4 regions of the Echinimonas agarilytica genome follow, and region 3 is predicted to be linked to each of the others. Evidence: predicted binding sites of a transcription regulator. Region 3 holds the regulator's gene; each other region holds the start of a gene.
The links. The regulator FliA, encoded in region 3, starts transcription of late flagellar genes. The targets are predictions, from matches to a motif close to CTAAAGNTNNNNNNNNNNNNGCCGATA.

Region 1 (6,154 bases), on a different contig from region 3:
TTATGGATATCCGTAAACGTATCTACAAGTTCCCCAAAATGGGTTCAAAAGCCGAATTGGTTTGTATCACAACGACATCGGGTACAGGTTCAGAAGTAACACCATTCGCGGTTGTAACTGATGATTCAACGGGCCAGAAATACCCATTGGCTGACTATGAGTTGACTCCGACTATGGCGGTTGTTGATGCAAACTTAGTCATGGATATGCCTGCTTCATTGTGTGCATTCGGTGGTTACGATGCAGTGACTCACGCGATGGAAGCATATGTTTCTGTATTGGCGAACGAGTACTCTGACGGCCAGGCTCTGCAAGCACTTAAGTTGCTCAAAGAGTACCTACCAAGTTCTTACAAAAATGGTAAGAGCGACCCAGTAGCACGTGAAAAAGTTCACAACGCAGCGACTATCGCCGGTATCGCGTTTGCAAACTCATTCCTCGGTGTGTGTCACTCTATGGCTCACAAATTGGGTGCAGAGTTCCACGTACCGCACGGCTTAGCGAATGCATTGTTGTTGACCAACACAATTCGTTATAACGCAACCAATACACCAACGAAGCAAACTGCGTTCTCCCAGTACGATCGTCCTAAAGCACGCGCTCGTTATGCAGAAGTTGCAGAGCACTTAGGCTTCCGTGAAGGGAACACCGAAGACAAGTTGAACGCGTTACTCGGTTGGTTGGACGAGCTTAAAGCTGAAATTGGCATTCCAATGTCAATCAAAGAAGCTGGCGTTCCAGAAGAAGCATTCTTGGCGAAAGTTGATGAACTCGCAGTTGATGCATTCGATGACCAATGTACCGGTGCTAACCCACGTTACCCATTGATCAGCGAACTCAAGCAAGTTCTTCTTGATTCTTACTACGGTCGTCCATACGTGGATGACAGTGAAAAGCCTGCTGAGAAAAAAGCACCTGCAAAGAAAAAAGCAGCTGCTAAAAAGTAACTTCACCTCATCAGTGAATGAAAAAGCCGACTTTATGTCGGCTTTTTGTTGCGTCAAATTTGGCAACTAACTATTCTTGCGTTCTTTTTGGTTTTGCGGGATTAAATCGTGAAGAAGAAACTCTGCCCTTGTGGTAGCAACCAGACATACAAGGATTGCTGTGGCGTTATCCACCTCAAACCTAAATTAGCACGTCACCCAGAGCAGCTTATGCGAGCGCGCTATACCGCGCACACTCAAAATAACATTAGTTTTATCTTCAATAGCTGGCATCCAAGTACTCGGCCTGAGTCCTCAGAACCCGTTGAAGAATGGAACAGTCAGTGCTCATGGTTAGCTTTGAATGTGGCGCAGTCGCGTAAAGTGGGAACCAAAGGTTTTGTTGAGTTTGTTGCTTTGTACCGTCAAGCCGGACAGTTGAAGCAACATCATGAAGAGGCCAATTTCAGATTTGAAAAAGGCCAATGGTGGTATATGAACCAAAGTACATAACAACACCGTAACAGTTCGTCTACTATACTAATAAGTAGTTGTAGCACACTTTAAAAACACACTTTCAAGGAAGTCACATGAATAAGCAAATATCTGCGATAGGCATCGCTCTAGCTCTAGGTACAATGAGCACGGCAAATGCTGAAATCCTTAAAATCCCTCAACAAAGCGGGTGGTCTGGCTTTGCTGGAATTGGCGTCGCTTATAACGATTACAGCTCAAACTTAATTGCGGGTAATACGTTTTCTGATTTAGACAATGATGTGATCACCTCAGTAGATCAATCCGCGCCTTCTGAAAGCAATATTGGTGGCATGCCATTATTTGATATTCGTTATACCTTTGCAGAAGAACGCGGTCAGCTCTTTCTTGGTACCTTGATCCAAGATGCTGTGCGCCTCGACTTCACACAACAATTCGGTTATCGCCAAGAACTGTCTGACAAGAGTATCGTGTCGGGCGCATTCGTGTTTTCTGGTATGCCCGCAAAATACTGGGAAGATGCTTACTTAGAGAATGAGCGTCGTCGGGAAACTGACCGCAAATCCAGCGGTGTTCGCTTTGCTTGGTCACATATTGGCGGCACAGGATTCGCGGTAAACTACACATACCGTAAAATCGATATCGATGAAGATCGCAACGGCGAATCAGCTGTTGAAACAGGTATGATCACACTTGAAGAGCAACGACTTCTTCAACGCGACGGTAAGCACCACAAAGTAGAGTTAAATTACAACTACTTTATGAGTAAACAAACAATTCTCACGCCTGCGTTTATTTACACTAATCGCGATATGGACGGAGAAGCAATCGGTGGCGACGGTTATGCTGGCCAAGTGACCATGACTCACTTTGCAGCACCTTACACATTTATCGTCAACGGATATTATGGCGTTCGTAATTCTGATGAAGAAAATCCAATCTATGACGAAAAAACAGATGCGGACGAGTACGGTATAAACGCCACTATGTTCTACTCTAAAATCTTTGGATTGGAAGGTTGGTCAGGAATTTTGTCAGCGTCTTACTTTGAAAGTGATTCAGACGTTGAATTCCATAGCATGGACACTAAATCGGTGAACGCTGCAATGCTTTACCGCTTTTAAGCAACGTGTTGGCGAGATTGGTTTAACATCGCCAGCAATGCTTGATCAGCAGCCTGCCAATTGGCAGGCTGTTTCGTTTCTGGCTCTGAGCCTTGAACCTGAGCTTGCCGTAACGGGCTCATCGTCGCCAATACATCAGCATTGATGCGACTCTGTTCCGGACCGCAAAGTGCGTCTGGATTTAAACAGTTCAACAGGTGAACCGCCGACATTCCACCGTTGTTCATTGCATCAGCCTTATCAGTTGAGAGTAAAGCCTCTGGCGCACTATAAAGAGCTTGCTCTGGCGGTAAATCAAATTGTTCGCGTAAAGAGGAAGGTAAAGGGTGTTGAGTCTCAAGTTGATGAAATTGAGCCTGGTCTCGCACATCTTCGGATAGCATTGCCAGCAACAACCTAAATTTGTCTGAATCACCACCATGCGCACAGTCATTTAACTGTGTACCTAGCTGCCATTCATCTCTTAGCGGTTGGGTTGCTTGTATCGTCACTGCAATCTTCGTTCGTTATGTGCTCCCTTATTTATCGGCCACCTACGCTTAACCTTTAGTGGTTTTTAAGCACTTTTAAAATTGAATAAAATACCGCCTAAATTCAGTAAGAATCAGCTCATAATCAGACCAAACAAGCTTAAAAACATCTCCCTTGAATAGTATTTAATCAAACGTAAAATTAGTGCTTTACAACATAGATTAGATTTGTATAATGCGTGCCTCGGTTGGAGGGGTTCCCGAGTGGCCAAAGGGATCAGACTGTAAATCTGACGGCACTGCCTTCGAAGGTTCGAATCCTTCCCCCTCCACCACTTTCCACTTAGTTCTTTACGAACTTCCTAATACAAAGCCTTGTGTTACACTCTTCTAAAATAGCAATTTTAAGTTTTCTGGATGAATCCTAAACTCGACTTCGAACGAGCCAAAGTTTTAATTGTTGATGACCAACGCGCATTCCAAGTGACACTCAAGGGGATGCTGTTGAATCTTGGAATGAAAGATATTCAATTTGTTGAGTCTTCAGACGCAGCCATTCGAGCGTGTCGTGCCAAAGCATTTGATATTGTGTTGGCAGACTACAATTTAGGCCATGGAAAAAACGGCCGCCAATTGCTGGATACGCTTCGCGAGAAACGTTTGCTCGCTCCTCATACAATATTCTTTATCATTTCAGGCGAGGCCACCCGCGGTGTTGTACTAGGCGCTCTTGAGAGAGAACCCGATGATTACATGGTGAAACCATTTTCACTGCGGCAGTTATCGTCACGACTTCAACGAGCCGCCACCAAACACCAAGAAATGAGAGAGGTGTTCTCCGCGCTACACAATGACGACATCGATCTCGCCATTGAAACCTGCGAATCATTGCTCAAAGCAAGTAGTCGTTACAGCTCAATTTGTATAAAAATATTAGCTGAACAGCACCGCCTAGCCGGCAACTTGGACACATCAGAGAAACTCCTTCGCGACATATTAGAGTCACGTGACATTCTCTGGGCACGAGTATCGCTCGGGCACACGCTCAATAAGGCAAGCCGACATAACGAAGTCCTCGACTTACTTGGGCCAGTGATGAAGCAAAATCCCTTGGTGGTCGAAGCTCAAGATTGTTTGGCCGAAGCTTACCAAGCTATGGACGAGGGCGACAAAGCGCTACGTATACTGCGCAATGCCACTACCATTTCACCATTTACTTCCGAGCGACAGCTCAAGCTTGCTAATTTAGCGCGCAGGCAAGAAGAATATCTCATCGCCCAAGAAGCGTTTAAACAAGTCTTCGATTTAAGCCAAAGAGCGATTGAAAAAAACACGGAACACATGTGTAACTATGTGCGCGCAACCATCGAAGCAGCCTTAGACACATCTGATGAGCAACTGGCAAAACGCCTTGAAACCGAAGTATTCAATACACTCATGCGGGCTCGACAAGATGCACAATACAATGGCTTTGATTTTCAAAATTATGAAGACTTGGTCAATGCTCATAAATACGCTTCTCGAGGCGATCTATTACGCGCCAAAAAACTGTATTACAAAGCCACTGAACGCTACGACAACAAGTCAGAAGAAACCGAGCTACCCTTCGATTTTTTGAACGAAAGCCTCAATACCGTGGCTCTAATAGGCGAGTTAGAAGAAGCGCAAAAACTGCTGAACAAGGCCAAAGAAAGCGATACAGTGAATCCGTTTTTATTGTCTACTGTTGTTGCTCACTCCGATGCCTCAACCGGCGTAGAAGCGCTTAATACTCAGTTTCAGGTTCATAGCCGCCAAGGAATGAAGGCTTACGATGAAGCTCAATATGGTAAGGCCATTGAGGAGTTTGAAGTAGCGCTGCAGGTTGCACCTACAAACACTGGGGCAGCACTCAACTTGGCACAAACTCTACTCAAAAACTTAGCAGAACAAAAAAAACCAAGCAAAGCTCAAATTAAGCGCTGCGAAGAACTGTTTAGGCTGGTCGACAAAGTTCGATTACCCAGCCAACATCGCAATCGTAGAAAAGATTTGTGGCAGCAGTTACAACAAATTCAACAAGGCGGCAGATAAGCCAGCTTTTCATTAACAAAAGGTACAAGGATGGGTACACTAGTGCAAAATCTAATAACTTATTGCAAGGGACACTCGATGTATCGCCTTTTGCCAGTTTCTTTAATGTGCTTCGCTTCGCTTACAGCCTGCACAACAAACTCCACCTCTTGCGAAGAAATCGAAAATATTATCGCTCAGCGCCATGAATGTGATGAATTAGAACGCCGAATTCGTCAGTCTGAATCAATTGTTGTTCGTAGCAATCTCGAAGAAGTATACGAAAAGCAATGCGTAGAAATTCGCTTTTACCGCGACAGTTTTAACGATGACCAAGTGTGCTCTAAAAAACAAACCACAGCCGCAACCAATGCTGCTGAAGATAATCTAAAAGACACGAAAGAAGCCGAAGCTACCCCCTTCTAAACATACCCGTCAAATCACTTTTAGTGTGAACATGCAATCATTTTTGCATGTGCACACTTTAAAATGTAAACGTTATCAGACACATTTAAATCTGGATTAATAATTCGGAACTTTAGACTATGGATATCGGCGTTGCATATGCAATTCGCGGAACAACGGATGTAAGTGGCATTGAGAAACAAGTTGCATCGCTGTCTCAACTACAATGGCAGCAACGTCCTATTCGCAATGCTTGCTTTTCAGACCGCACAACACATGGTGTCACAGACTCCATTCTATTTCGCCATGACTGGCTGCCCGCCTACTCCAAACGCGGCTTTAAACAACTCCAACACAGTATTATCGACTGGTGCAAGCGCAATCATCGCCAACCTCACGATATGCTTCCGATTATGGAAGAGCGTAACAGCGAAACCCGCATTTATACTTTTCTTGACTGGGTTCACTGGCAACATTTACTCATCCCAATTATTTCAGACTTAGCATCTACCTTCGAATCTCCCAAAGGCGTGTTAACCCGCGCAGCACTCGTAAAGCTAAAGGCTGGAGCTACTATTCCAATCCATCAAGATGCCCAGCGCATGGCACAAATCAGCCATAGAATTCATATTCCCATCAATGACTGCCCCGATTGCGTCTATTCCATAGGCGGTCAGGAATT
Region 2 (6,154 bases), on a different contig from region 3:
TCGTTTTCCTCCAGGTTCAATCTTACCTGCCGAGCGTGAGCTATCTGAGCTAATAGGTGTGACTCGCACAACCTTAAGAGAAGTCTTGCAGCGTTTAAAGCAAGACGGTTGGATTACAATCCAACACGGCAAACCTACCCGAGTCAATAACTTTTGGGAAACATCAGGGCTGAACATTTTGATGACGCTGGCGCGTTTAGATCAAGATGGAATGCCGGATTTGATTGACCATTTGTTATCTGCACGTACAAATATTGCTGCTATTTATTTACGAGCAGCGATCAAAGCTGATCCGCAAGCGGTCATGAAAGCCATTGAAGATGCAAAACAAACCGCGGAAGATGGCGAAGAGTTTGCGTTAGTGGATTATAACTTTCATCAAGCCATGGCGCGTATTGCTGACAACCCAATCTATGTATTGATTCTGAACGGCTTTAAAGGCTTGTACACAAGAATTGGTGGTCATCATTACAGTTACCCTGATAGTCGTGAATTGACACTCAAGTTTTACGACCAGGTTAATACATTGGCAGAGCAGGGCAAACACGATGATGTTGTCTTTGCGGTGCGCCATTATGGCCGAGATAGCGCAATTTTGTGGGAAATGCATCGCAAAGAATTGCCGTCGAATATTGTCGACAAATAATCGACCGCATTACAGACATAAAAAAAGCCGGGCAATCACCCGGCTTTTTAATGTGCAGAATCTAAAAGCTTAAGCGAAGTTTTTCGCTGCAAATTCCCAGTTCGCCAATTTCCAGAACGCTTCCATGTAGCTCGGACGCAAGTTGCGGAAATCAATGTAGTAAGCGTGTTCCCACAAATCTACAGTTAATACCGGTGTAACGCCTTCTTCTGTCAGCGGTGTTGCTGCGTTAGAAGTATTTACGATTGCCAAAGAACCGTCTGCTTTTTTCACTAACCAAGTCCAGCTTGAGCCGAAGTTGTTGATTGCGCTATCAGTGAATTTTGCTTTGAACTCTTCGAAAGAACCGAATGCAGCATTAATTGCTTCTGCTAAATCGCCTGTTGGTTCGCCGCCGCCATTTGGGCTTAAGCTGTTCCAATAGAACGTGTGGTTCCAGATTTGTGCTGCGTTGTTGAATACGCCGCCTGATGAAGTTTTAACAACTTCTTCTAAGCTCTTACCTGCGAATTCAGTGCCTTCAACTAAACCGTTGAGTTTTACAACATAAGTGTTGTGATGTTTACCATAGTGGTACTCAAGAGTCTCTGCTGAGATGTGTGGTTCTAATGCTTCCTTCGCGTAAGGAAGAGGTGGTAGTTCAAACGCCATAATCTCCAGTCTCCATTGGCAGGGCAGATGCCCTTGTGTGTGTTTGTTTTTTAATAGTAACGCTATTCTAGCGATTATTGAGCGTTATAAAAGGGAGGATTGAATTTTTTTAAGTGACTTTGCCTATCAAACTAATAGGTAAAAACCCCTTAAACTATCTGTTTGATTCGCTACACTTCACGCGTAGAATGTCGCCATCGAAAGAAAACAGGCCTAGAGATTTATTATGGAAACGCTTGAGCGCATTAAAAAGCAACTATCTGACAACCCTATCTTACTTTATATGAAAGGGTCTCCGAAATTACCAAGCTGTGGTTTTTCATCACAAGCTTCACAAGTATTGATGCAGTGCGGTGAGCGCTTTGCTTACGTTGATATTTTACAAAACCCTGACATTCGCGCTGAGCTTCCTAAATTTGCTAATTGGCCTACATTTCCACAATTGTGGATTGAAGGCGAACTCGTTGGTGGATGTGACATCTTGATCGAAATGTTCCAACAAGGTGAGTTGCAAACTCTGATCTCTGAAGCCGCAGCTCGTCATCCTGTTGAAACAGAAAATAACGATCCTGCTGAATAACTGTTTTTAATTGGCTTTCGGTGTTAAATCCCTGAGAGCCTGCTAATTTGTATTAGATCGTAACATTCAGTCCAATTGCGGGCTGTATAGAAAACATAACATGGAGAAATAACATGGCTGTATTAGTCGGTCGTCCTGCCCCAGATTTTACTGCGGCGGCGGTACTTGGTAACGGTGAGATTGTTGATAACTTTAACCTAACAGAATACCTTGCGGGTTCTGCTGCGGTTGTATTCTTCTACCCACTCGACTTCACGTTCGTGTGCCCATCTGAGTTGATTGCTTTCGATCACCGCGTTGCGGATTTCGAAGCGAAAGGCGTTAAAGTAATCGGTGTTTCTATCGATTCACAATTCACACACAACGCATGGCGTAACACTGATGTTGCTGACGGCGGCATCGGCCAAGTAAAATACCCACTCGTAGCAGACGTGAAGCACGAAATCTGTCAAGCATACGACGTAGAGCACCCTGAAGCGGGCGTTGCTTTCCGTGGTTCTTTCTTGATTGATACTGCTGGTGTTGTTCGTCACCAAGTTGTAAACGACCTGCCATTAGGCCGTAACATTGACGAAATGTTGCGTATGGTTGATGCCTTGAACTTCCACGAGAAAAACGGTGAAGTTTGTCCTGCACAGTGGGAAGATGGTAAAGAAGGTATGGACGCATCTCCAGAAGGTGTTGCTAAGTACTTGTCAGCAAACGCGGAAGGCTTGTAATCTCACATTCTTTGAGATGATGCAAAAGGCCGCTTTGAGCGGCCTTTTTTACGCCTGTTTACTGCGATGATGGCGCTTATGATTACTTTCAGGGTGTGATTTTTTGTGAAAAGTTAACTCGTATTTTGGATTAGATTAACTAATCCGAATGGGTAGAATTTCTCAGTGGTCAAATGTGATGTTCAAGAATAGAATGGCGCCATGTTTGAGATGTGAGTCACACTTTGGAGTTAATATGACTAAGAAACGTTCGAATATCATTGCTCGATTTTTTCGCATCGGCCATGAATTACAAATGAATGGTGTGAAGTAATTTAATGAAAGGCGGCCTCAATGGTCGCCTTTTTTATACTCTAAATTTCAGCCGAAGGTTCTTCTTCTTGAGGCTGTTTTGCTACCGTATATGGCCACCCTCCAAGCGCCTGATGGTGATTCACCATATGACAAAACAATTCAGCTGTCTTTTCTGTATCGTAGGCAGCACTGTGTGCTTGAGATTTATCAAAATCAACCCCAGCCAACTCGCAGGCTTCTGACAACACTGTCTTCCCCAAAATCAATGCACACAATGTCGTGGTGTCAAATGTGACGAATGGGTGGAAGGGGCTACGTTTGTGTTTTGTTCTTTGAATCGCAGCATTTAAAAAACTGTTATCAAACGCGGCATTATGGGCGACCAGCACGCAACGTTGGCAATCATGTTGTTTTTGAAGTGCGCGAAGTTTTTTGAATAGCTCAGTCAAAGCCGTTTTTTCTGCGATTGCATTCCGCTCAGGGCAGTCCGGGTTAATACCGGTAAATGCCAAAGATGATGGTTCTAAATTGGCGCCTTCAAATGGCGCAATATTGAAGGCTATGGTTTCGAGCCGGACCAGCTCTCCATCATCATTCATGCTGAGTGGGGTCGCGGCAAGCTCAAGCATCGCGTCAGTAGTGGCATTGAAACCCGCCGTTTCAATATCAACAACAACAGGGTAGTAACCACGAAAACGGCCAGCTAAACTATGCTGGTCAACAGCATCGGTCATGAGAACTCCAGAGATATTCATTCAGCTGGCTATTATTCCAGAAATCTCGGATTCTGTGTCGTAATTTGTTAAATTCAGTTAAAGAATGCAGTTTTGAAGCCGATAAACTTCTTAGATACGCGAAAACCGGTTTAGAGCTATGTGGAAATACAGTCTAGTAACATGTGCAACCGTGCTCCTAGCAGCACCAACGGAAGCGGCTTTGCGCCAGTATCAAGCTCCGTTGGCAAGTTCAGACTGGGTTATGAGTAAAAGCACACCGCTTGCATGCCAGTTAGAACATGCCATTCCACGATTTGGAACTGCGAAGTTTCACGGTGAGGCGGGCACTCAAAACGACATCAACATGACGATGGATGCCTTTCGACAGCCTCGCGCAACCGGCTTTGCACAGCTTGTTGCCGTACCTCCTGCTTACAAACCTGGTTTGGAGCCCGCTCATTTGGCAACACTGAAGGTATTAGAAGGTTTTGACCCAAGCTTAAATCCTAAATTGTCATGGTCTGTATTGACAGAGTTAGAGCAGGGCAATAATCCAACTTTTTATTATCGAGATGGTTATAGAAAGGGCGGCGAAGTTAGCGTTGCTCTTAATTCGGCTAATTTTCGTTCCGGTTATGCAGATTTTGTGGAATGTGTGGGCGGGCTTCTGCCGTTTGGCTTTGATGATGTTGCATTGACGGTATTAAACTACCGGTCGAACAGTGACCGATTAGAGCTAGAATCTCAACGCCGTTTGCGTCGTGTTGCGGAATACGTGGTGAATGATCCTGCCATCGTCAAAATCAATATTGATGCATATTCAGATAGCTATGGTGGGCGCTGGTTGAATTTAGAGCTGTCTAAAAAGCGTGCCAACGCTATTCGAGAGTTTTTAATTGAACAAGGAGTGGATGACGATAAGCTGGTATCTTCAGGATATGGTGAACGACGTCATATATCTTCAAACGAAACACCACTAGGCCGACAGAAAAACCGAAGAGTAGTGATGCGCTTAACGCGTGACGCGAGTTTAGATGACTATGCGGAACAAGAGCTGCAAGCTGAACAGAGTGCGGGAGTTGTGCAGGCAGCCGCCACCCAAACAGCAGCCCCTCAATAAGAGGCTGCTTTCGCTGGCTTAGCCTAAGCCTTTGCTTGCACTTTCCATTTGAATGAGTTCTAACTTGTAGCCATCTGGGTCATCAACAAAGGCTATTTCTGTTGCGCCACCCTTCACAGGGCCAGGCTCGCGACTGATGTGACCGCCCGCCGCTCGAATTGCGTCACAGGTGCCATAAATATCGTCAACCCCGATGGCTACATGGCCGAAAGCATTGCCCATATCGTAGTCTTCAGTACCCCAATTATAGGTTAACTCTATCACTGCGCCTTCGCTTTCGTCGCCATACCCCACAAAAGCGAGGGTGTATTTGTACTCATCATTTTCATGCTGGCGAAGCAGATTCATTCCCATGATTTGAGTGTAGAACTCAATAGAACGTTGTAAATCGCCTACGCGAAGCATGGTATGTAATACACGCATGTCTGGTTCCTTTAGGTTGTATTTTATAGTTAAGTGTTTGAATTATATTATTTATGCTGCTTGGTGTTGAATGCCTTTCAGGGAGAATAGTTAACACCTATCGCAGCTTAAAATGATGTGCAGTGACTTCTTCCTGCTCCACATGAACCCATTTGATGGCGATGTTGAGGTCGTCTTTGAGCTCTTGTAGTAGTTGCTGAATATGCTGTTGGGCAAGCTCTATTTTATCGGGCATGATTGATAAGATGACCTTCATCCCTGACTCTTGTTGACCTAAATGGTAGCTCGATTTGTCTTCCTCACCATCTTCCGACCAAATGCCATCAATCGGTTGGCAGCATGCACCTGCAAATAGTTGACTCAGTCGAGGCGTCATAAACTCAAGCACTGAAGCGTAAGGAAAAGTATCTGCTGAAAAAATAATAGTTAATCGAATTCGTTTATTCATGATTTCTATAAAAGTACAGAGTCACTAAGATTACCATCAAAAACATAATGTTAATGATGTGTTCTGCTGATGAAAATTGAATGAGATCAAGCAGGCCCGTTGAGTGTTCGTGTTCAGTATTGCCCTCTAGATCAATTAAATCAACTACCAAGCTAATCAGCCCTAAGGCACCTAAAAAAGTAAGCAGTGTTTGTATTCGACGGTTTTGGTGCCGAATTTTGTCTTGAGATAATCGATCTAGTCGGGCTTGGGTTAAATGTGTGAGTTGTGTAATACGATCGCGCTGTTCACCAAACTGCCATGCTTGGCCGAACTGTTTGAGTAGCTCTCTTCTTGTACCTTGTACGCCGCTTGCTGCGGCCGACATTTGAATATCAATAAACTCGATATGATCATTTCTGTATTGCTGGTTATTGATGGACTGCGCCAGTTTATCGAGCGTGTCGGAATTGTAATAGCTGTTGTTAAACTGCTTCAAATTGTCTTTCAATAAATCTTCAATTCGATTCATCAAGGCAGCATGGAATTGTGAAATCACCATGGTGCGATTTACATCT
Region 3 (6,154 bases):
CCGCTTCTTCTGCTGCACTGAAGCTACCTTTACCATGAAGCTCATCCAACAGAGCTTCGAATTCGTCGTCGGTAATGTCATCACCCATGCCCGATGACGCGGCAGGAGCTGCCGGTGCAGGGCTAGGAGTCGTTAAAGGCTGAGCGCTGGCAGCGGTGGGACTGCCACCTTTGCCGTGTAGTTCATCCAATAGCCGTTCAAAATCGTCATCATTGATATCATCAACCGGACCAATGGCAGTATCAGCGGCATTGCTTTCTGGAATGACCTCAGGAGTTGGCTCTGGAGTGACGGTAGGAGCTGGAACCTCAGGTGCAGCGGGTGCGACTTCTGCTTCAGGAGAGCTGAGTCTGTGTAGCTCAGCCAAAATAGCAGGGTCTGCAGCACTTAAAGCTTCTCTATTTTGCACCTGAACAAACATTTCGTTAATAGCATCGAGCGCTTGTAAAATTACATCCATCAATTCAGATGTAACCGCTCGTTGACCATTGCGCAAGATATCGAAGACGTTTTCTGCCCCGTGACACGCATCAACGAGTTCCGTAAGAGAAAGAAAGCCGGCCCCTCCCTTAACGGTATGAAAGCCCCTAAAAATAGCGTTTAGTAAATCACTATCTTCCGGATTATTCTCAAGCTCCACCAACTGCTCTTGCAGTTGCTCTAGAATTTCAGCAGCTTCAACTAAGAAGTCCTGCAGGATATCTTCATCAAGATCATATGACATACATCTTTCTCCTGCTAAAAGCCCAAACTTGAAAGCAAATCATCAACATCATCTTGATCGTTAACGACATCTTCTCGGTTTTCTGCATCCATAACAGGCCCTTCCGCTTCCACAGCTTTGGCTGCTTTATTCTCCGCCACAGTGCTTGATTCCTCAGCCACTGCAGTGTTTTCCATGTTTTCGCCGAAAACTTTAAGCATGTGAATTAGGCTGTCTTCAACTTCTTGTACAAGCTGAATAACACGTCGAATCACTTGGCCTGTAAGGTCTTGAAAATCTTGAGCCATTAACACATCTGTCAGCTTGCCATGCAGTTGATTGGTGTCATTGTGCGCCTCTGTTAAAAAAGTATTTGTGTCTTGGCACAAACCTTTAAACTCATCCAAGCTGGTTGCTTGCTTCATCAGCAAAGACCAGCGAGGTTGGAGGTTTTCAAATGATTCACTCAATTTATCTGCAACAGGTAGCGCAAATTCGACCGCATCCATTGTTTTATTGGCTGCGTTTTCCGTCATTTCAATCACGTAATTTAATCGAGATTGTGCATCTGGCATTTCTGTTCGGGCGAGATCTGTAATGCGGGGATCCAGTTGAAAATCCGACAAAGCGGTGTGTAGTTGTCGAGTTAACTTACCTATCTGTTCAAACAGGTCATTATCGAGCTGAAGCAGTCCGCCCGCTCGATTAATATTTTCTTCAACTACAGAATCAAGCAAGTTATTAGCTTTTTCCTGCTCTCCCGTTTCAATCAACTCAACAAGCTGCTTTGCTTGTTCTAGGGTGATCCTAGGCGCTATCGTCGTCATTCGTTGGTTGGCTCCGCCGCTCTACCGCGTTAAGCAATACGCTCAAATATTTTATCGAGCTTTTCTTTCAAAGTCGCAGCTGTAAAAGGCTTCACAATATAGCCGTTTACTCCAGCTTGAGCCGCAGCAACAATTTGTTCTCGTTTCGCCTCAGCAGTCACCATCAATACAGGTAAGTGCTTTAGCTGATCGTCCGCTCTAATAGCTCGGAGTAAATCAATACCTTGCATACCAGGCATGTTCCAATCTGTGACTACAAATTCAAACTCACCATTTTTAAGCATAGGCAACGCTGTACTACCATCATCAGCCTCTTGAGTATTGGTAAAGCCCAAATCACGCAAAAGGTTTTTAATGATTCGCCTCATTGTAGAAAAATCGTCCACAATCAGGATCTTCATGTCTGTTTTCAAAGCATGCCCTCCCACAGGCGCATTAAAACTATATATCGGTCAATCTTGCCAAGACTTTAGTCTGGCTTTCAAACGATGCATCGCTTGCGAATGAATCTGGCATACACGAGATTCGCTCACTTCTAATACATCACCGATTTCCCTCAAATTCAATTCATCATCATAATACAAAGACAATACCAAAGCTTCTCGCTCAGGTAAGGTCTTAATTGCTTCAGAGAGTGCTTTTTGGAATTGTTCGCGACTGATGTCATGAAACGGTGTCGAATCATCATCATCCTGCGACTCCACTCTCACAGCATCTTCACTGACCCCAAGGTCTTCGATGCCAACTATTTTTCCAGTATTCAGTGTTGCAATCAGGTGATGATAATCCGTCACCGACATATCAAGCTTACTTGCAACTTCTGAATCAAGCGCATCACGCCCTGTTTCTTGCTCGACGCGTTGTATTGCTTCAGAAACTTTTCGACTTTGTTGATGCACTGAACGAGGTGACCAATCTCCGCGTCTTAGTTCGTCAAGCATAGCGCCTCGAATTCGGATGCCTGCATATGTTTCAAATGCAGCACCTTTGGCATTGTCATAATTTTTAAGCGCTTCGAGCAGTCCAATCATGCCTGCCTGAATTAAATCGTCAACTTGAACGTTTGCAGGTAACCTTCCCTTTAGATGATGCGCAATGCGTTTCACTAAATCGGCATGCTGCCGAACCAGTTCATCTCGTTGTTGCGCCATATAGGGAGCGGCTTTACTCACTTATAGTATCTTCCTGCTCTCTTACATTGCCGTTTAAAAGCTGCTCTACAAAAAACGTCAAATGTCCTTGAGGTTGAGATGGAATTGGCCACGTCATGGCCTTTGAAGCCAGCGTTTTATATGCGATAGAAGAAGCAGACTTTGGATACTCTTGCACGACTACTTTTTGCTTACGCACGGCTCGACGGACATTTTCATCAAATGGAACCGTTGCAACCAACTCCAATGCGACATCTAAAAATCGGTCTGTTACTTTAGAGAGTTTGGCAAAAAGTTCTTGGCCTTCACGCAAGTTTTTCACCATATTGGCGACAATTTTGAATTTGAATAGACCATGCTCACGGTTTAATAACTTGATTAAAGCATAAGCATCGGTAATTGACGTGGGTTCATCACACACCACCACGACTACATCTTGCGCAGCGCGTGAGAAGCTCAAAACCATATCAGAAATGCCTGCGGCGGTATCTACGATCAACACATCATAGTCGCCCTGCAATTCACTAAATGCTCGAACAAGGCCCGCATGCTCTGTTTGCGTGAGTTCAACCATGCTGCGCATGCCTGAAGATGCGGGAACAATTCGAATGCCGCCGGGACCTTCGAGCATAATTTCTTCCAAGTCGCATTCGCCTGAAAGAACGTGAGAAATGTTTTTGTGGACGCGAAGTCCCAACAATACATCAACGTTTGCCAACCCAAGGTCAGCATCTAATACGACGACTCGTTGCCCTTGTGCCGCCAACGAAACCGCGAGGTTGATCGAAACATTGGTTTTACCAACGCCTCCTTTACCGCCTGTTACGGCTATGACTTTAACCATCTTTCGGCGATTCATCTTTCTCAACCCTGTTGCTTGGTCCAGTTCCATACTACTCGCTTACATTCTTGAATTTTCGGCGCGACCTCTTTTTTCGGCTGGCCGCGGTGACTGACGTCGTCCTGCCGCTAAGGCTACAGCCTCGCGCACCAAGTAACTAGCATCAGCAACTCTTAAATCTTCAGGTACTCGCTGTCCATCGCTAAGATACCCGATTGGTAATGCATTTTGAATCGCTACGCTTATACACTCTCCGAGGCTGAGACATTCATCCAATTTGGTGAAAATACAACCACGTAGCGGAATTTTTCTAAACTGTTCAACGGCTTCCTGCATCACCACTCGTTGGGCAGTTGCAGGCAAGACCAGATAGCTCTTGATTTTAACACGGGTATTGCTGATTAGGGTATTTAACTGTTCATTGAGACGCATATCACGCTGTCCCATTCCCGCAGTATCGATCAAAATCAACTTTCTGTGTCGTAAGTTATGTAATTGCTCTGTTAATTCTTCCGAATTTTTAGCACTACGAACCGGACAACCCAAAATTCGACCATATGTTGCCAACTGATCTTTGGCCCCAATTCGATAGCTATCCGTTGTGACTAAGGCAACCTGATCAGCACCATGTAGCGCTACGAATCGTGCTGCAAGCTTAGCGATAGTCGTTGTTTTACCAACTCCTGTAGGCCCAACTAGCGCAACCACACCTCCTAAACGTAGCACTTCATCATCAGTTACAACTAACTGTTCTGTAATTAATTGCTGCAGCTGACGCCAAGCATCGCGTCCAGTAACGTTCTCCCCAATATAGCATGCAAATTGGTCTGCTAAATCTGAACAAATACCAATTTTAGTTAATTGTTTCACAAGCATAGCTCTTACTGGTTCAGAGCGCTCCATTTCAGTTTTCATTAATCCGGAAACTTGATGTTCTAGAAGTTGACGCATTGCCTGCATTTCTTCTTGCAATGCAGCTATTTGTTGTTGTGCTTCGTTTGATGATTGGGCTGCGTGCTGCGGCTGTTGCCCATTTTTATCCCAATCCGAAAACGCTGGATTCACTGTGCGCTCTTGAGCTCTTTTGGGGACTTCCATGCTTTGCACTTGCTGTTGCTGACGCTTGAGTAAGCTTTGCAAAGAATCTTCAGATTCATTCGTTGGCGCATTCGATTTCGCGGCTTGATTTTGATTAAACGCAGCAATCTTATTTCGCAATCCACTCAAATTCACTTGATCGTCGGGCAGATCCCGTGATGCTTGAACGGCTGCAGCAGATTTCGTCGGTGCACGTTTGACGGGCTGTTTAATCGCAATCGATGGCGCTTCGTGAACGGTGGAATTCAAGCTTGCTTCAAGTTGTTCAGGATCAATACCTGCAACTATTTCGATGCCACCCGTCACTTTCTTACTGGACATAATCACAGCTTCAGCTCCCAACACTTCCTTTACTTCGGCAAGGGCTGTTCGCATATCTTTGGCAAAAAAGCGTTTAATTTTCACGTCTGCTACTCCTCAAATATTCCGCTACTGACCAATTGAACTCACAATTTTTATTTGCTTGTCATCCGGGATTTCTTGATAAGCCAACACTCTCATGCCTGGAATTGTATTCTTCACAAATCGAGACAAGGTGGTGCGCAAGGCTCCCGAGGTCAATAGGATTGCAGGTTGACCTGCTAATTCCTGTTGTTGTGCAACATCATGAAGTGAGCGTTGCATGCGTTCAGCCAGTCCAGGCTCAATCGCAGCACCTTCATTTCCCGTCGCTTGTAGAGACTGGTGCAACATCTGTTCCAACTCTGGCGACAATGCCACTACCGGCATCTCACTCTCTAAGCCGTTGATTTCCTGAACAATTAACTTCTTCAATGAAATTCTAACAGCTGCTGTTAATACGTCAGTATCTTGACTCTTCGGCGCATACTCTCGAAGCGTTTGTAAAATACTGCGCATATCTCGAATGGGTACGCCTTCATTGAGAAGGTTTTGAAGAATTCGAGTGACCACACTCAACTGCAACAGATCAGGCACTAAGCCATCCACAAGTTTTGGATATTTACGCTCAACCATATCCAACAGGTTCTGAACTTCCTCATGACCCAGCAAGCTGGCGGTTTGATTAGTCAGCAACTGGCTTAAATGAGTGGCGACGACCGTTGATGCATCAACCACGGTATACCCAAGCGCTTGTGCCTGTTCGCGAGTATTTGGGTCAATCCATACGGCATCGAGCCCAAAGGCTGGATCGGTCGTTTTCACCCCGTTCACTTCGCCAAACACTTGTCCTGGGTTAATTGCTAGCTCTTGCGAAGGCGTCACTTCGGCTTCACCCACTGACACGCCCATAAGTGAAATGCGGTAGCTGTTTGGGGGTAAATCGAGGTTGTCTCGAATATGGACCGCTGGCACCAAGAAACCAAATTCTTGAGATAACTTTTTACGAACACCTTTAATTCGGTTGAGTAGCTCTCCACCTTGCGCTTTATCGACCATAGGAATTAAGCGGTAACCCACTTCCAACCCAATAACATCAACGTGTTGCACGTCATCCCACGACAAATCTTTTTGCTGTTGCTCTTGAACTTGAGTTTGCTTTTCTTCGACTTGTTGAACTTCTTCCTGAACCGCT
Region 4 (6,154 bases), on a different contig from region 3:
ATCGACAATGTGCCAAATGGCGGTTCAAGCTACGGTGGCGGATCTAAAGCCAACCGCTTTATCGACGGCGAAAACCTTCAAGCTGTAGAAGTTTCTCAGGGTACGGCCGACATTGCTTCAGCCTCACTTGATGCATTGGGCGGCACATTAAATTATGTATCGGTCATGCCAAAACAAGAACGCGAAGTTGAAGCCTCAATCATCGGAGGAGATCACAGTGCACGCCGGTACTTTGTACGCTACGACACTGGCGAAATAGCAAAAGATACCTATGCATATTTCAGTATTTCTGATCAAGCCAATGATCGTTGGATCGGTTCCGGTTCAAACGGTGAATCAACAGCCTCTCACTTTGAAGCAAAAATCACGTCGGATTTGGATTGGGTTAATCTCACCGCCCGCTTCTCTTACGACGACTCTGAAGAAGACAACTACAACGGTGTAAGCATTGCCGGTTTTGACAACGATCCGCGCTGGGACGGCTTGACTTGGGCTTGGACTGGCAATCCAGATTTAGATCAAAACTTTGCCGAAGCGTGGTCAACACTGCGTGAAAACTACCTCACTTATGTGAAGGCAGAATTTGTTTTGGCCGACAATATTTCAGCCGACTTCACTCCATACCATCACTACATGGAAGGCCGTGGTGATTGGTTACCTCCGTATCAGGCGCAATCGTTTGATGCTGACGGAAACCCAGTAAACAAAGGTGGCGTATCAAACACCCGTTACTATTACCTTGACGCAAATGGCAACCAAGTGCTTGATACGCCCGATGCCAGCGGCAACACGTGTGGTAGCAGCTTAAGTTGTTATGGCGGTGACGAGTCATGGACTCGAGTTTCTTCTTATCGTCACACTCACTATGAAAAAACGCGCATTGGTGCCACAGCCAACCTAACGTGGGATATCTCATTTAACTCGATTCGTGCAGGTTTTTGGGTAGAGAACCAAGACCGTGATGAACATCGCGATTGGCACAACGTCGTCAACCCAGAGGTTTATCATCACTATGACAACAACCCATACTGGGTTCAGTACGATCGCAATTACGAAACAGACACGTTTAAGTACTACCTCAGCGATCGCATGACATTTGGTGATTTAGTGGTCACCGCGGGTATTCAGCAATACCTTGTTGAAATCACGCGTAAAGATGAACTCATCGGCCAACAAACAGGCAAACTCGACTCCGATTCCGATGTATTGCCAAGTTTAGGTGCGGTATACGGTATTAATTCTGAGTGGGAAGTCTTTGCTGGCTATTCTGAAAACTTCAAACCCATCAGTGACGCAATCTTAGAAACGGATCAAGATTTCAAAAACCTAGATGGTGAAGAAGCGAAGAACTATGAATTGGGTTTACGCTTTTATGGCACTTCATTGCAAGCGAGCGTGGTCTACTACAATTCTGAATTCAAAAACAGAATCACTCGCCTTGAGCGCGATACCGATGCCGATGAAATTGACTTCTTAAATGAACTCGACGGTACATTCGTAAACGTAGGCGGTATTGATTCGTCAGGTTTTGAAGCCAGCCTCAACTGGGACATTTCAAATACTTTAAGCCTGTACTCTTCTGCAACGTTGAATGACAGTGAATACAATAAAACCGTCAGCGACTATGCCGATGGCCTAAAGCAGACCATTGTCAAAGGCAACAAGGTTGCAGGTGCGCCTGAGGAAATGTTTGTGTTAAGCATGAACTACTCAGATGATGCATATCGCGCAGGCCTTTCAGCCAAGTACACCGGGGACTACTACGGCGACTTTGACAACCAAGACGAAATCGAAGCTCATACGGTAATGGATCTGTACTTAGGTTATAACAAAGCCATTCGCGGCGGTTACTTCAATAGCATCGACTTGTCTTTGAACGTCAATAACCTGTTAGATGAAGAGTATCTAGCCGGTGGTGTTGAAAACTACTACTTTATCGGCGCTGAGCGCACAGCAACAGCAACCGCAACGGTAAACTTCTAACCTACCGTTAGGTTTCAATCAGCGAGTTCGTTGCTCTGGCACGAACTCGCTTTTTTGGGCTTGAACATTGATACATAACACAAGGACAATCCATGTACCGCTTCATTCAATGCACACTTGGCCACCTCTTGCTGATAAGTGCTATTTGCACATCACCTTACACCTTCGCAGCCGATAATCTGGTTGTCATCTCGCTGGATGGCGTGCGCTGGCAAGAAACATTCAGAGGCGCAGATCCTCAATTAATAAAACACAAAGAATACGTGAGAGATAGTGAAAAGCTTGTTGCTGCTTTCAGTCGAGAGACCATGGAAGAGAGCCGCCAAGTCCTAATGCCATTTATCAGCCATACGATTGAAGCGAACGGCGCTCTTATAGGCAACCGAGACAACCACGGCGACATGCAAGTGAGTAACACCTGGTGGTTTTCATACCCGGGTTACAACGAAATCTTAACTGGCAAAGCCGACCCGAAAATCAATTCCAATAAGCTTGGTCCTAATCCAAACATCACATTTTTAGAGTGGCTCAATGGTCAGCATGAATTCGCAGGAAAAGTGGCCGCATTTGGCAGCTGGGATGCATTCGACAATATCGTCAATGAACAGCGCGCTGGCATAGTCGTTAATTCTGGTTTTGACCACGGCACTCACCAGCCACAAGATGAGCAACTGCAACAACTCAACGCCATGATCGACGAACTTCCGAAACACTGGCATAACGTCCGTTTTGATGCGCTCACCTATGGCATTGCTAAACACTATATCACCCATCAAAAACCGCGCGTGGTCTACATCGCTTTAGGCGAAACCGATGATTTTGCCCACGACGGACGATACGATCAATATTTGCATGCCGCTCAACGCTCAGATGCCTTTATTCAGGATCTATGGCAAACCTTGCAATCCACCGAACAATATCGCAATAACACCAACTTAGTCATTACCGTTGATCACGGCCGTGGCAGCAACCCCGATGATTGGAAGCATCACGCAAGTCCAAAAGCGACATCAGGCTACTTAGACTATTTAAAAGAGTTTAAAGACGGCATTGTTGGCTCGAATCACATATGGCTGGCCGCGATAGGACCAGATATAAAAGCTAGGGGCCAATTAAAGAACGACAAACCTTTGTATCAAAACCAAATAGCGGCTACAGCACTGATGTTGCTGGGTCAAGATTACAAGCAGTTTAACGCCGAGGCAGGTCAGCCTCTTATGATGTTAGTTGAATAACAAAGTAATGGCCTCTCGCTCCTGTAAGAGGCTGTCTAAAATGACTTACGCTACCGGTTCAGGCTGTTCAGGGGCTGCTGCTAAACCATCGAAATAGTTCGACACAAAGGTCTGTAATCCGCTTTGGACAGAGTCATAGGTCGAGTCGATATTGGTTTTGATGTCGCCTTCTAACACGGCCAAGCTATCCAAAATATCACGTGCTTCTTCAAACCCTTTTTCAATACCGCCACCAATCACAGACATAAATTCCGTCATCGCATCTTCGTCATTGAGTTGTGGGTTCTGTCCACGAAAGGCATCAAAAAATGCCGTAGAGCCTTTCACAATTCGGTCGGCCGTTGCTTCTGGCGACACGTCCAAATCAGAGTCATAGGTGGACTGTGCAGCATTGGGGCCCAAAGTAGGTTCCAACTCTGCATTGATCGCCTCCAGTGCGGTTTTATACAGCAGAGACATCGGCTCATTACCACTCTTGATACTGACTTGTAACTGCGCTTCCATGATGGCTGAATTTTTTTCTGTAGTCGCTTGTTCACGCACGGAAACAGGAGTTCCTGTCGTTGCTTGTGCGGGACGCAGAGCGTCAGAAAGGTTTGTGATGGCCATAGGATTTCCTCACCAATAATATCAGATAGCCAAACACAGCTATCTGTACAAGATGTTCAGTTTATCGCCATTTATGGCAAAACCTTTAGTATAAATTTAGCCTCTGGAGGTTATTTAACAAGCAATACACAGCTTATTTACCCAAACCTAGACTTCGCTACATTTCTAAAACTAGCTCATAAAAAAGCCAGCTTTTAAGCTGGCTTTTCATCATGCATTGCAATCGGGCTTAGTTTAAGGCAGCTGTGGGCGCATTGCGGGAAACAAAATCACGTCACGAATGGTATGCGAGTTAGTAAACAACATCACCAAGCGGTCAATACCAATACCTTGTCCTGCTGTGGGCGGCAAACCGTGTTCAAGCGCTGTAATGTAGTCTTCATCAAAGAACATAGCTTCATCATCACCATCTTCTTTGGCTTGTACCTGAGCTTTGAAACGATCGGCTTGGTCTTGCGCATCATTCAGCTCCGAGAAACCGTTGGCGATTTCTCGGCCACCTACGAAAAACTCAAAGCGGTCAGTGATTTCAGGATTGCTGTCGCTGCGTCGAGCCAATGGCGAAACTTCAGCTGGATATTCGGTAATGAAAGTAGGTTGAATCAAGCGATGCTCAACCGTTTCTTCAAAAATTTCGGTGATGACTTTGCCTAAGCCCCAAGACTTTTGAACTTCAATTTTCAAATCTTTCGCGACTTCACTGGCAGTTTCCAGCGAAGACAACTGCTCTGCTGTGACCTCAGGGTTATACTGGAGAATTGAATCTGTCATGCTGATGCGCGCAAAAGGCGCACCAAAATCAAATTCCTCATCACCGTAAGCGACAACCGATGAACCCAACACTTGTTGTGTCACAGTGCGAAGCATGTCTTCGGTGAGATTAATCAAGTCCCGGTAATCGGCATACGCCATGTAGAATTCCATCATCGTGAATTCTGGGTTATGACGCGGCGACAACCCTTCATTGCGGAAATTACGATTAATCTCAAACACCCGCTCAAAGCCGCCTACAACTAAACGCTTCAAGTAAAGCTCTGGAGCAATTCGCAAGTACATATCTTGGTCTAATGCATTGTGGTGCGTGATAAATGGGCGTGCTGAAGCACCGCCAGGAATCACTTGCATCATCGGTGTTTCCACTTCCATGAACTCATTTTCGGTCATGAATTGGCGAATAGCAGAAACCACTTTAGAACGCACTTGGAAGGTTAAGCGCGAATCTTCGTTGACGATTAAGTCAACATAACGCTGGCGGTATCGCTGCTCTTGGTCCGTTAGGCCGTGGAACTTTTCTGGCAAAGGGCGCAGCGCTTTAGTCAGCAGCTGGTAGTCTTCCATATTCACATACAAGTCACCTTTACCTGACTTATGCAATGCGCCTTTCACACCGACGATATCACCAATGTCGAGCCCACCAATCGCTTTTAAGGCTTTCTGTACGTCTTTGCTGGCATAGGCTTGAATACGCCCAGTAACATCTTGAATGACCAAGAATGGCCCACGCTTCGCCATAATACGGCCAGCGATAGAAACCACATGATTAAGGGCTTCTAGTTCAGGTTTTTCTTTGTCACCAAATTCAGCCTGCAGAGCGTCGGCCTTGTGTTCGCGGCGCCATTCATTCGGGTGGCCATTCGCGCTACAGTTTTGACGAATGACATCAAGTTTTGCACGGCGTTCGGCAATAAGCTTGTTTTCGTCTTGCTGGATTTGCTCATTATCACTCATGGGTTCAATATCCTGTTACAGGCCAGATTTCAGGCTGGCTTCAATAAATCGGTCTAGGTCACCGTCTAAAACAGCTTGAGTATTGCGGTTTTCAACGCCGGTTCTTAAATCTTTAATGCGGCTATCATCCAAAACGTATGAACGGATTTGACTGCCCCAGCCAATATCTGACTTGGCATCTTCTGCCGCTTGCTTTTCTACGTTTTGTTTTTGTAATTCATACTCATAAAGCTTGGCTTTGAGCTGTTTCATGGCTTGGTCTTTGTTTTTATGTTGGGAGCGGTCGTTCTGACACTGCACCACAATATTGGTTGGCAAATGCGTAATACGCACCGCTGATTCCGTTCTGTTTACGTGCTGACCACCGGCTCCTGATGCGCGATACACATCAATGCGAAGCTCCGCAGGATTGATTTCAATATCAATACTGTCATCAATTTCAGGATAAGCGAATGCGCTCGAAAATGACGTATGACGACGTCCTCCTGAATCGAATGGACTCTTGCGTACCAAGCGATGCACACCTGTTTCTGTGCGCAACCAACCGTAAGCATACTCGCCCGACATTTTGATGGTGGCTGACTTAATGCCCGCCACAT

Region 1: NAF29_RS14445 (VC2046/SO_2500 family protein) is a predicted target of FliA. The motif match lies at 3,069-3,095, and genes of this name have one in related genera.
Region 2: NAF29_RS14320 (flagellar protein MotY) is a predicted target of FliA. The motif match lies at 3,703-3,729, and genes of this name have one in related genera.
Region 4: NAF29_RS16880 (DUF5610 domain-containing protein) is a predicted target of FliA. The motif match lies at 3,890-3,916, and genes of this name have one in related genera.

Annotation. Positions count from the first base shown of each region.
Region 1 covers NZ_JAMQGP010000007.1:296,629-302,782, forward strand. Annotated here, with positions in the region: gene adhE (bifunctional acetaldehyde-CoA/alcohol dehydrogenase) at 1-947, shown strand, start outside; gene NAF29_RS14435 (YchJ family protein) at 1,056-1,439, shown strand; gene NAF29_RS14440 (DUF2860 family protein) at 1,517-2,545, shown strand; gene NAF29_RS14445 (VC2046/SO_2500 family protein) at 2,542-3,036, opposite strand; tRNA gene NAF29_RS14450 (tRNA-Tyr) at 3,266-3,350, shown strand; gene NAF29_RS14455 (tetratricopeptide repeat-containing response regulator) at 3,433-5,088, shown strand; gene NAF29_RS14460 (hypothetical protein) at 5,167-5,493, shown strand; gene NAF29_RS14465 (aspartyl/asparaginyl beta-hydroxylase domain-containing protein) at 5,613-6,154, shown strand, end outside.
Region 2 covers NZ_JAMQGP010000007.1:269,392-275,545, reverse strand. Annotated here, with positions in the region: gene fadR (fatty acid metabolism transcriptional regulator FadR) at 1-646, shown strand, start outside; gene sodB (superoxide dismutase [Fe]) at 716-1,297, opposite strand; gene NAF29_RS14335 (Grx4 family monothiol glutaredoxin) at 1,524-1,877, shown strand; gene NAF29_RS14330 (peroxiredoxin C) at 1,991-2,596, shown strand; gene rnt (ribonuclease T) at 2,950-3,624, opposite strand; gene NAF29_RS14320 (flagellar protein MotY) at 3,797-4,726, shown strand; gene gloA (lactoylglutathione lyase) at 4,745-5,149, opposite strand; gene NAF29_RS14310 (hypothetical protein) at 5,247-5,597, opposite strand; gene NAF29_RS14305 (hypothetical protein) at 5,590-6,154, opposite strand, start outside.
Region 3 covers NZ_JAMQGP010000002.1:88,402-94,555, reverse strand. Annotated here, with positions in the region: gene NAF29_RS04760 (chemotaxis protein CheA) at 1-724, opposite strand, end outside; gene NAF29_RS04755 (protein phosphatase CheZ) at 739-1,530, opposite strand; gene cheY (chemotaxis response regulator CheY) at 1,560-1,943, opposite strand; gene NAF29_RS04745 (RNA polymerase sigma factor FliA) at 1,983-2,702, opposite strand; gene NAF29_RS04740 (MinD/ParA family protein) at 2,695-3,573, opposite strand; gene flhF (flagellar biosynthesis GTPase FlhF) at 3,583-5,025, opposite strand; gene flhA (flagellar biosynthesis protein FlhA) at 5,050-6,154, opposite strand, start outside.
Region 4 covers NZ_JAMQGP010000010.1:66,240-72,393, forward strand. Annotated here, with positions in the region: gene NAF29_RS16870 (TonB-dependent receptor domain-containing protein) at 1-1,983, shown strand, start outside; gene NAF29_RS16875 (alkaline phosphatase family protein) at 2,076-3,218, shown strand; gene NAF29_RS16880 (DUF5610 domain-containing protein) at 3,264-3,827, opposite strand; gene lysS (lysine--tRNA ligase) at 4,062-5,555, opposite strand; gene prfB (peptide chain release factor 2) at 5,571-6,154, opposite strand, start outside.